3 regions of the Cellulomonas shaoxiangyii genome follow, and region 1 is predicted to be linked to each of the others. Evidence: riboswitches for the same ligand, from Rfam matches in the RefSeq annotation. Region 1 holds a riboswitch; each other region holds the start of a gene.
The links. Region 1 has a riboswitch for thiamine pyrophosphate ahead of thiM (hydroxyethylthiazole kinase). Riboswitches for the same ligand answer to the same signal wherever they lie in the genome.
Positions count from the first base shown of each region.

Region 2: linked by a shared signal. The riboswitch ahead of E5225_RS01430 (MFS transporter) and the one ahead of thiM (hydroxyethylthiazole kinase) in region 1 are both predicted to bind thiamine pyrophosphate.
Region 3: linked by a shared signal. The riboswitch ahead of E5225_RS15985 (thiamine ABC transporter substrate-binding protein) and the one ahead of thiM (hydroxyethylthiazole kinase) in region 1 are both predicted to bind thiamine pyrophosphate.

Region 1 is NZ_CP039291.1:2,216,686-2,219,950, reverse strand. It holds gene E5225_RS10080 (ExeM/NucH family extracellular endonuclease) at 1-1,277, shown strand, start outside; TPP riboswitch at 1,437-1,535, shown strand; gene thiM (hydroxyethylthiazole kinase) at 1,526-2,416, shown strand; gene E5225_RS10070 (thiamine phosphate synthase) at 2,413-3,081, shown strand; gene E5225_RS10065 (bifunctional hydroxymethylpyrimidine kinase/phosphomethylpyrimidine kinase) at 3,078-3,265, shown strand, end outside.
Region 2 is NZ_CP039291.1:314,516-317,780, reverse strand. It holds gene E5225_RS01435 (diacylglycerol/lipid kinase family protein) at 1-551, shown strand, start outside; gene E5225_RS01430 (MFS transporter) at 616-1,995, opposite strand; TPP riboswitch at 1,984-2,094, opposite strand; gene pheA (prephenate dehydratase) at 2,312-3,265, opposite strand, start outside.
Region 3 is NZ_CP039291.1:3,561,965-3,565,229, reverse strand. It holds gene E5225_RS16000 (cytochrome ubiquinol oxidase subunit I) at 1-455, shown strand, start outside; gene E5225_RS15995 (cytochrome d ubiquinol oxidase subunit II) at 452-1,465, shown strand; gene E5225_RS15990 (DUF4235 domain-containing protein) at 1,511-1,765, opposite strand; TPP riboswitch at 1,901-2,019, shown strand; gene E5225_RS15985 (thiamine ABC transporter substrate-binding protein) at 2,093-3,178, shown strand; gene E5225_RS15980 (ABC transporter permease) at 3,198-3,265, shown strand, end outside.

The DNA of each region.
Region 1 (3,265 bases):
CCGAGGCCAACGCGGTGCTCCCGTTCGTCAACAACCTCTGGACGACGACGCTGACGGGTGCGCAGGTCCGCACGATGCTCGAGCAGCAGTGGCAGACCGCCGCGGACGGCACGGTGCCGAGCCGCCCGTACCTCCAGCTGGGCCTCTCGGACAACGTCGCGTACACCTACGACGCGTCGCGGCCGCAGGGCGACCGCATCACGTCCGTGACGGTCGACGGCGTGCCGGTCGACCCGGCCGCCGAGTACCGCATCGGCACGTTCTCCTTCCTCGCGCAGGGCGGCGACAACTTCCGCGTGTTCCAGGACGGCGCCCGGGCGGCGGACTCCGGTCTCGTCGACCGGGACGCGTGGATCGCGTACCTGCAGGCGAACCCGGGGCTCACGCCGGACTTCCGCGAGCGGGCGGTCGGCGTGCCGGAGCTCGGCCCCGTCGAGGCGGGCGCGGAGCTGACCTTCCCCGTGACCGGGCTCAACCTCACGAGCCTCGGCGCGCCGGACAACACGTCGCTCGACGTGCGCCTGGACGACGTCGCGCTCGGCACGGCGACGCTCACCCGGGGGGAGGGCCCCGACGCGGCCGGGACGGTGACGGTCACCGTGCCCGCGGGCACCACGCCGGGGACCCGGACGCTCACGCTCGTCGCGCAGCCCAGCGGCACCACGGTGACGCTGCCGCTCGTCGTCGAGGCGGGCGTGCCGTCGTCCACGACGACGCTCACGGCGCGCCCCGACAGCCAGGTGTACGGCGGCCTGGCGCGGCGGGTCGTGCTAACGGCACGCGTGACGGCCGACGCGCCCGTCACGGGCGACGTCGAGTTCGTCGCGGGGGAGACCGTGCTCGGCACGGCGGCCCTGCGCGGCGGCCAGGCGCGGCTCACGCTGCCCGCGGGGACGCCCGCGGGCACGTACGACGTCGTCGCGCGGTACGCGGGCACGGACGCGGTCGCCGGCTCGCAGTCGGAGCCGGTGACCGTCACGGTCGAGAAGGCGCGCAGCAGCACGACGCTGGACGTCGTCTCCTCGCCGTTCTCGTTCCTGCCGTCCCCGTGGGTGGCCACGGTCCGGCTCGACACGCTCCGGCTGCCCGCCGGCACGGTCGAGCTGCGCGAGGGTGACCGCGTGGTGGCCGAGGCCGACGTCGTGCTCGGCGTCGCGATCGGCACGCTGCCGCGCGACCTGGGCCGCGGCACGCACCGCCTCACCGCGGTGTTCGTGCCCGCCGACGCCGCGAACGTCGCGGGCAGCACAAGCCGGACGGTGACGGTGCGCCGCTGAGGCGCAGCCGCACGCCGCAGGGCTGTACGGGACGGGGGCGGACCCAGCCGGGTCCGCCCCCGTCGTCGTCCCGCCCGCGCACCCGCCGTCCGCGTGGACCCGTCACGGTCCGCGTGGTGGTCCGTTACGTCCGGGTACGGGCACCGTTGCGCTACGGTGGCCGGCGACACGGGGTGCCCTGCACCAGGCAGGGCTGAGATCACACCCGTCGAACCTGATCTCGTTAGCACGAGCGAAGGGATGTCGCGATGACGACGCCTGCCGTCCCCACCCCACCCGGTTCCCTCGCCGCCTCCACCGCCCACCCCTTCGCCGCCTCCGCGGCCCATCCCTTCGCCGCGTCCGCAGCCCACGCCCTGGACGACCTGCGCGCCCGCACCCCGCTCGTCCAGTGCCTCACGAACGAGGTGACGACCAACCTCGTCGCCAACGCGCTGCTCGCGATCGGGGCGTCACCCGCGATGGCGTCCGCGCCCGGGGAGGCCGAGGAGCTCGCCGGGCTCGCCGGCGCCCTGCTCGTCAACCTCGGCACGCTCGGCCCGGACCAGCGCGCGGCCGTCGAGCCGACCGTCGCGGTCGCGTCCGGTGCCGGCACGCCGTGGGTGCTCGACCCGGTCGCCGTGGGAGTGCTGTCCGTGCGCACCCGCCTCGCGGGACGCCTCCTGGCCGAGCGGCCGGCCGTGGTGCGGGGCAACGCGAGCGAGGTGCTCGCGCTCGCGGGCCTGGCCGCGGCCGGACGCGGTGTCGACGCCGGCGACGACGTCGACGCGGCCGCCGACGCCGCCGACGCGGTCGCGCGGTGGACGGGGGGTGCCGTCGCGGTGTCCGGACCGGTCGACCTCGTCACGGACGGCCGCACGCACGTGCGGCTCGCCGTCGGGGACCCGCTGCTGACCACCATCACCGGCGCCGGCTGCGCGCTCGGCGGGCTCGTCGCGGCGTTCGCCGCGGTGACCGACCCGCTGACCGCGGGCGTCGGCGCCACCACGGCGCTCGGGCTCGCCGCCGAGCGCGCCGCCCAGGTCGCCCGCGGCCCCGGCTCGTTCCCCGCGGCGCTCCTCGACGAGCTGCACGCGCTCACGAGCGACGACCTCGCGGCGCACGTGGGCCGCGCGGCACACGTGGCGGTGCTCGCGTGAGCCGGCTGCCCCGCGGGGTCTACCTCGTCCTCGACGCGGACGTGTGCGTCGCCGCCGGGCACGCGCCCGCCGACGTCGCGGTCGCGGCCGTGCGCGCCGGGATCGGGACCGTGCAGGTGCGCGCGAAGGGCGCCGGCGTGCGCGACCAGGTCGCGCTCACGGTCGCCGTGGCGCAGGCGCTGCACGACGCGCCGCCCGCCGTGCTGCTCGTCGACGACCGCGTGGACGTCGCGCTCGCGGCGCGCACCCGCGGTGCGCGGGTCGACGGCGTGCACGTCGGTCAGGACGACCTCGAGGTCGCCGACGCCCGGGCGCTGCTCGGGCCCGACGCCGTCGTCGGGGTCACCGCCGGACGCCCCGCGCTGCTGCGCGCCGCGGGTGGCGCCGACTACGTCGGCAGCGGGCCGGTGCGACTCACGGCCACCAAGCCGGAGGCCGGTCCGGCGCTCGGCGCCGCGGGCGTCCGGGCGGTGGTCGACGCGACGACGCTGCCGGTCGTCGCGATCGGCGGGCTGACGGCGGACGACGCACCCGCGGTGCGGGCCGCCGGGGCGCACGCGCTCGCCGTGGTGGGGGCCGTGTGCTCGGCGCCGGACCCCGGAGGTGCGGCGGCCGCGCTCGTCGCCGCGTGGGCCCGCGCCGAGGCGCCGGCGGTGACGCGGTGAGCGCCGTGCCGGGCCCCACGGCGTCGCCGGCTCGCGTCCGGCCGGCGCGCGTCCGCGTGCTGTCCGTCGCCGGCACCGACCCGACGGGCGGTGCGGGCATCCACGCCGACCTCAAGTCCTTCGCCGCGCACGGCGCGTACGGGATGGCCGTGGTGACGGCGCTCGTCGCGCAGAACACGCACGG
Region 2 (3,265 bases), 1.9 Mb from region 1:
CCGCCGACACCGACCAGCCGCGCGACCACGTCTTCCTCGTCATCGCCGGGCTCGGGTTCGACGCGCAGATGGTCGCCGACACCGACGAGGACCTCAAGGCCAAGGTCGGCTGGATGGCGTACTTCGTCTCCGGCGCACGCCACCTCAACGGCCGCCGGCTGCGGCTGCGCCTGAAGCTCGACGACGAGCCCACGTCGACCATCCGGGTGCGCAGCCTGCTCATCGGCAACTGCGGCAAGCTGCCCGGCGGCATCACGCTCCTGCCCGACGCCGTGATCGACGACGGCGAGCTCGACGTGGCGATGATCGACACGCGCGGCGGGATCGCCGGCTGGGCGCAGCTGTTCGGCGAGGTCGTGCTGCAGGGCGTCGGCGTGCGCAACGACCTGCCGGCGAAGATCGGGCGCATCGACCACGTCCGCGCCAAGAAGGTGCGCCTCGGCGCCGGCGGGCCCGAGGCCGTGCAGGTCGACGGCGACGTCGTGGGCCGCGCCACGGAGATCGAGGCGCGCGTGGACCGCCAGGCGCTCGTCGTCCGCGTCCCCGCCTGACGGCTGCGGCACCGGTCCTCGCCGACGACCGGCACCCGGCCCGCGGGCCGGGGCGCCGGGCTCGTCACGCGCCGGCGGGCGTCGCCGGCGCCGCCGGCCCCTCGGTCATCGCCTCCCCCGGCGACGTGGCCGCGCCCACCGCGACGAGCACGCCCGCCACCGCGAGCAGGGCCGCCACGGGGGCGACGTCGCCGAACGCCCGCTGCAGCGGCGGCAGCCAGAACGGGTACAGGGCCGGCAGCACGATCGACAGGCTGTAGGCCGTGCCGTACCCGCTCGAGCGGACCGCGGGCGGGAAGCGCTCGGCCAGGTACGCGCCGATCGGCCCGTACGCCGACACCGTGACGACCTGCAGCACGGTGACGAGCGCGACGAGCGCCGCCGGCGACGCGGGGCCTGCGAACCCGGCGAGGTAGCTCGCCGGTGCGAGCACGGCCGCGGCCGCGCCGAACGCGGTCAGGTACCGCCGCCGGCCCGCGCGGGTCGAGGCGTGCCCGCTCGCGACCATCGCCGCCGCCGACACGGCCGTCGCGACGAGCATGGTGCGCGTGACGGCGGCGCCGTCGAGCCCCGCGACGACCCCCAGCTGGGACGTCACCACCGCGACGGCCAGGTTGGTGAAGAGCCACAGGCCCGTCATGAGCACCATGAGCCGCCACAGGCGGTGCCGCTCCGCGCCGACCAGCACGGTCGTCAGGGGACGCCCGGCCGGCGCGGCCGCCGCGCGCTCCGGCGTGTCCCGCACGTGCCGGCGGAAGTGCCCGACCGCGACGAACGCGAGGGCCGCGCCCACGACGAACGGCACGCGCCACCCCCACGCCGCGTACCCGTCCGGTCCCAGCGTGCCCAGCAGCACGAGCACGAGCGCGGCGATCGTCGCGTTGGCCGCGGGCGACATCGCCATGACGACCCCGCTGACGAGCCCGCGCCGGCGCGGCGCCGTCCACTCGATCGCGAGCGGCACCGCCGAGGTGTACCCGCCGCCGATCAGCACGCCGCTGACGAACCGCAGCACGACGACCGCGAGCAGCACCGCCTCGTGCGTCATCGCCGCCACCGGCAGCGCCGCGATGAGCAGCGTCGTCACCGCCAGGCCGAGCATGCTGGCCCGCGCGACGACCGCCCGTCCGACCCGGTCGGCCAGCGAGCCGAGGACCGCCGCCCCGAGCGGACGCCCGACGAGCGTCGCGACGAACACCAGGCCCGCGTAGGTGACGACTGCCCGCGTGCCGTAGAGCTCTGCGGCCACGGGAGCCAGCGCCAGGACGGGCAGGAAGATGTCGAACTGGTCGACGTAGTTGCCGAGCACGCCGCCGCGCACGGCCGCGCGGGCGGGGTCGGCGGCCGCTCGGGTGGGGTGGTCGGGGCCGCGGCGGGGCGGCCGGGCGCCGTCGGACGGTGCCTCGGCACCGGGGGTGGGCAGGACGGGACGCACGTCAGGCATGGCACTCCCTACGCCGGCATGATCCGGACAGGTGCGAACGGTCGACGGCCCGTCAGCCGTCCTCTCAGCCCGCTGGTGCGGGCTCCCGTGTGGTCGCGGCGATGCTAGCGACGCCCCCGGCGGACGCACGGACGCGTCCACGCCACCGCGACCGCGACCGCCACCGCCACCGCGACCGCCACCGCCACCGCGAGGGCAACCTCGCGCGCGGTCTCGGGCGTCGCACCGGTCACCAGGTTGCCTTCACGGCGAACGTGGGGCGGGGGCGGGGCGGGGGCGGCGAGCGAGGTCGCGGGGCGGGGCGGCGGGGCCGGTGTCAGGAGGCGTCGCCCGCGCGGAGGCGGGCCAGCCACGCCCGTGCCTCGACGAAGTCCGCGTCGGCGGTGCCCACGTGCACGGTCGGCGCGACGGCGTCGGCCCGGGGGTAGGAGCCGAGGAAGCGCACGTAGGGGCAGCGCCGGTGCAGGCCCATGATCGCCTCGCCCATGCGCTCGTCGGTGATGTGGCCCTCGGCGTCGATGGAGAAGGAGTAGCGGCCGAGCGCGTCGCCGATCGGGCGGGACTCGATGCGGGACAGGTTCACCCCCCGCACGGCGAACTGCTCGAGCATCGCGAGCAGCGCACCGGCCTCGTTGTCGGGCAGGTGCACGACGAGGCTCGTCTTGTCGGCGCCGGTACGCGGCGGGACCTCGCCCGGCGGTCCGACGACGACGAAGCGCGTGAGGGCCGACGCGTTGTCGGCCACGCTGTCCGCGAGCGGCGCGAGGCCGTAGGTGGCCACCGCCCCCGGCGGCACCAGTGCGGCGTCGAACGGCAGCGTGCCGGCGTCACCGGCGGCGAGCGCCTCGACGAGCAGCGCCGCGGGCGCGGTGTTGCTGGTCGCGGGCACGTGCACGGCGCGGGGCAGGTGCGCCGCGACCCAGCGGCGGCACTGCACCCACGCGTGCGGGTGCGCACTGACGCGCGCGACGTCCTCGAGGCGCGTGCCCGGCGCGGCGACGAGCGTGAACTGCACCGGTACGAGCACCTCGCGCAGCACGACGAGCGGCACACCCGTGGCGAGCGCGTCGAGCGTCGCGGTGACGCCGCCCTCGACGGTCGACTCGATCGCGACGACGGCGTAGTCCGCCGCGCCCGAGCGCACCGCCGCGATGGCCGACCCCACGTCGGTCTGCGGCAGGTACTCGGCCTCGTCCGGCGACGCGACCCGCCGCAGCGCCTCCTCGGTGAACGTCCCGGCCGGTCCGAGGTACGCGTAGCGCGGCACGCC
Region 3 (3,265 bases), 1.3 Mb from region 1:
CGTTCCCGGTGGAGGACCGGCCGCCCGTGAACCTGACGCACTGGGCGTTCCAGACGATGGTCGGGATCGGCTCGGCGCTCGTGCTGCTGGTCCTGCTGTTCTGGGTGGCCCGGCGCCGCGGGCACGACCTCACGCAGCGCCGGTGGTTCCTGCGCGTCGCCGCCGTGTGCGGCCCGCTCGCCGTGGTCGCGCTCGAGGCCGGCTGGGTCGCGACGGAGGTGGGCCGTCAGCCGTGGGTGGTCTACGACGTGCTGCGGACCGCCGACGCCGCCGGCGACAACCCGTGGCTGTGGTCGATGCTCACGGGCAGCGTCGTCGTGTACACGGGCCTGACGGTCGGGGCCGTCGTGGTGCTCAGGTCGATGGCGCGCCGGTGGCGCGAGGGCGAGGAGGACCTGCCGAGCCCGTACGGCCCGCAGCGCCGGTCCGTCGACGCGGGCGAGGAGGAGCGATGACGCTGCCCGACGTGGTCGCGGGTGCGCTGCTCGTGGGCGTCGTCGCGTACGCGCTGCTCGGCGGGGCGGACTTCGGCGCCGGCTTCTACGACCTCACCGCCGGCGGGGCGCAGCGCGGAGCGCGGCTGCGCACGCTGATCGACCACAGCATCGGCCCCGTCTGGGAGGCCAACCACGTCTGGCTGATCTACGTGCTCGTCATGGCGTGGACCGCCTTCCCGCGCGCCTTCACCGCCGTCATGACCACGCTCGTCGTCCCGCTGCTGCTGGCGCTGCTGGGGATCGTGCTGCGCGGCGCGAGCTTCGCGTTCCGGAAGTACTCCGCGACCGTCTCGCAGGCGCGCCTGTTCGGTGCGGTCTTCGCCGCGTCCTCGCTCATCGCGCCGTTCTTCCTCGGCACCGTCGCGGGCGCGATCGCGTCCGGGCGGGTGCCCGCGGGCGGGCGCGGCGACCTCGTCGCGTCGTGGGTGGCCCCGACCCCCCTGATCGCCGGCGTGCTCGCCGTCAGCACGAGCGTCTTCCTCGCGGGGACCTTCCTCACCGCCGACGCCGCGCGCGCGGGGTGGGACGCCCTCACCGAGCGGCTCCGCCGCCGCGCCCTGGTGGTCGGTGCGGTCACGGGAGCGCTGGTCCTCGGCGCGCTGTACCCGATCTCCTCGGACGCGCCGACGCTCACGGAGGGGCTCGTCGGACGCGCCGGCCCGCTCGTGGTGCTGTCGATGGTGGCGGGGTTCGGCGCGCTGTGGCTCCTGCTGCGGCGGCGGTTCGCGACCGCGCGCGTGGCGGCCGTCGTCGCCGTCGCGGCGGTGCTCGGCGGGTGGGCGGTCGCGCAGTACCCGTGGCTGCTCGTCGACCAGCTGACCGTCGCGGAGGCCGCGGGCGCACCGGCGACGCTGCGGGCGCTGGTGCTCGTGGCCGCCCTGGCGGCACTGGTGGTCGCGCCGCCCCTCGTCTACCTGTTCCGGCTCACGCAGACGCAGGAGTGGTCCGCGCGGGAGGACCACGCCTGACGGGGACCACGCTGACGCGGACCACGCCGGACGACGCCGACGCGCCTACCGGGCGACGAGCTTGGCGGTGCCGCGCGTGGCCAGCACGCGCGAGAGGGCGACGAGGGCGCTCGAGATGACGGCGGCCGCGACGACCTCGGAGAAGTTCACGTCCTCGTCGGTCGAGTCCGGCGACGGCGGCTTGTGCCCGCGCGCCTTCTCCCACGCCGTGTCCACCAGCTTGTGCGCGAGCCAGGCGGCACCGAGCGTCACGCCCATCCCGACGACCTTCGCCACCATCGACGTGTTCTTCTCTGCCACGCGTCCTCCTCGGTCGTGCGCCGTGTCCGGCCCAGGGGGACGACGCTAACCGGGTGCGGCCCGGTCCGCAGTCCGGTGACCGCGCGCCGGTCCCGGACGCGCGTCCGGGCGGTCCGGCGGAGGGCTAGGATCGGCCGTGAACGACAGGGGAGCGTCGGCCGCACGCACGGGCTGGACGCTGAGAGTGCGGACCACCGCAGACCCTCGAACCTGATCCGGTTGATACCGGCGTAGGGAGTCGGGCATCTCTTTCCCCGCCGGTCGTGCGTGCCCGCGGGTGCGCCCGTCGGCGGGGACCCCTCCGCCGACGACGGAGGACACGACCACATGACCCCCCGCACCCGTACCGGTGCCCGCGGCGCCGCCCTCGCCGGCGTCACGGCCCTCGCGCTGACCGCCTGCTCGGCCGTCGGCGGCGACGACGCGTCGGCCGGACCGAGCGCCGGCGCCGACACCGTCACGCTCGTCACGCACGAGTCCTTCGCGCTCACGGAGGGACTGCTCGAGCAGTTCGAGCAGGACTCCGGCCTGAGCGTCGAGGTCGTGCAGCAGGCCGACTCCGGCGCGCTGGCCAACCAGCTCGTGCTCACCAAGGACGCACCGCTCGGCGACGTCGTCTACGGCCTCGACACGACGTTCGCGACGCGCGCGCTCGACGAGGGGGTCGTCGTGCCCGCCGACGTGACGGCGCCGGCCGCCGAGGACGCCGCGGCGTACGCGGTCGAGGGGGACGACGACGGCGCCCTGGTGGCGGTCGACTACTCCGACGTGTGCATGAACGTCGACACCGCGTGGTTCGCCGAGCGCGGGGTGCCCGAGCCGTCGACGCTCGAGAGCCTGCTCGACCCGGCGTACCGCGACCTCGTCGTCGTGCCCGACCCCGTCACCTCGTCGCCGGGCCTGGCCTTCCTGCTCGCGACCGTCGGCGCGTTCGGCGAGGACGGCTGGCTCGACTACTGGACGGGCCTGCGGGAGAACGGGCTCGCCGTCGCCGACGGCTGGAGCGAGGCGTACTACACCGACTTCACCGCCGGCGGGGGCGACGGGCCGCGGCCCGTCGTCCTGTCCTACGCGTCGTCGCCGCCCTTCACCGTGCCCGACGGCGGCACCGAGCCGACGACGCGCGCCCTGCTCGACACGTGCTTCCGCCAGGTCGAGTACGCCGGCGTGCTGGCCGGTGCGGACAACCCGGAGGGTGCCGCGCAGCTCATCGACTTCCTGCTCTCCGACGACGTGCAGGCCGACCTGCCGGGGTCGATGTACGTGTACCCGGTGAGCACCGCCGTCGAGCTCCCCGCGGAGTGGGCCCGGTGGGCGCCGCTGGCCGAGCAGCCGTTCGAGGTGCCCGCGGCCGACGTCGACGCGCACCGCGAGGAGTGGCTGACGCAGTGGTCCGACGCGGTCGTGGGCTGACGGACCGGACGGACCGAGGATGACGACGACGCTCGGGCGCACGCGCCCCGCCGCACCGGCCCACCGGCCGGGCGTCGGCGGGGTGCC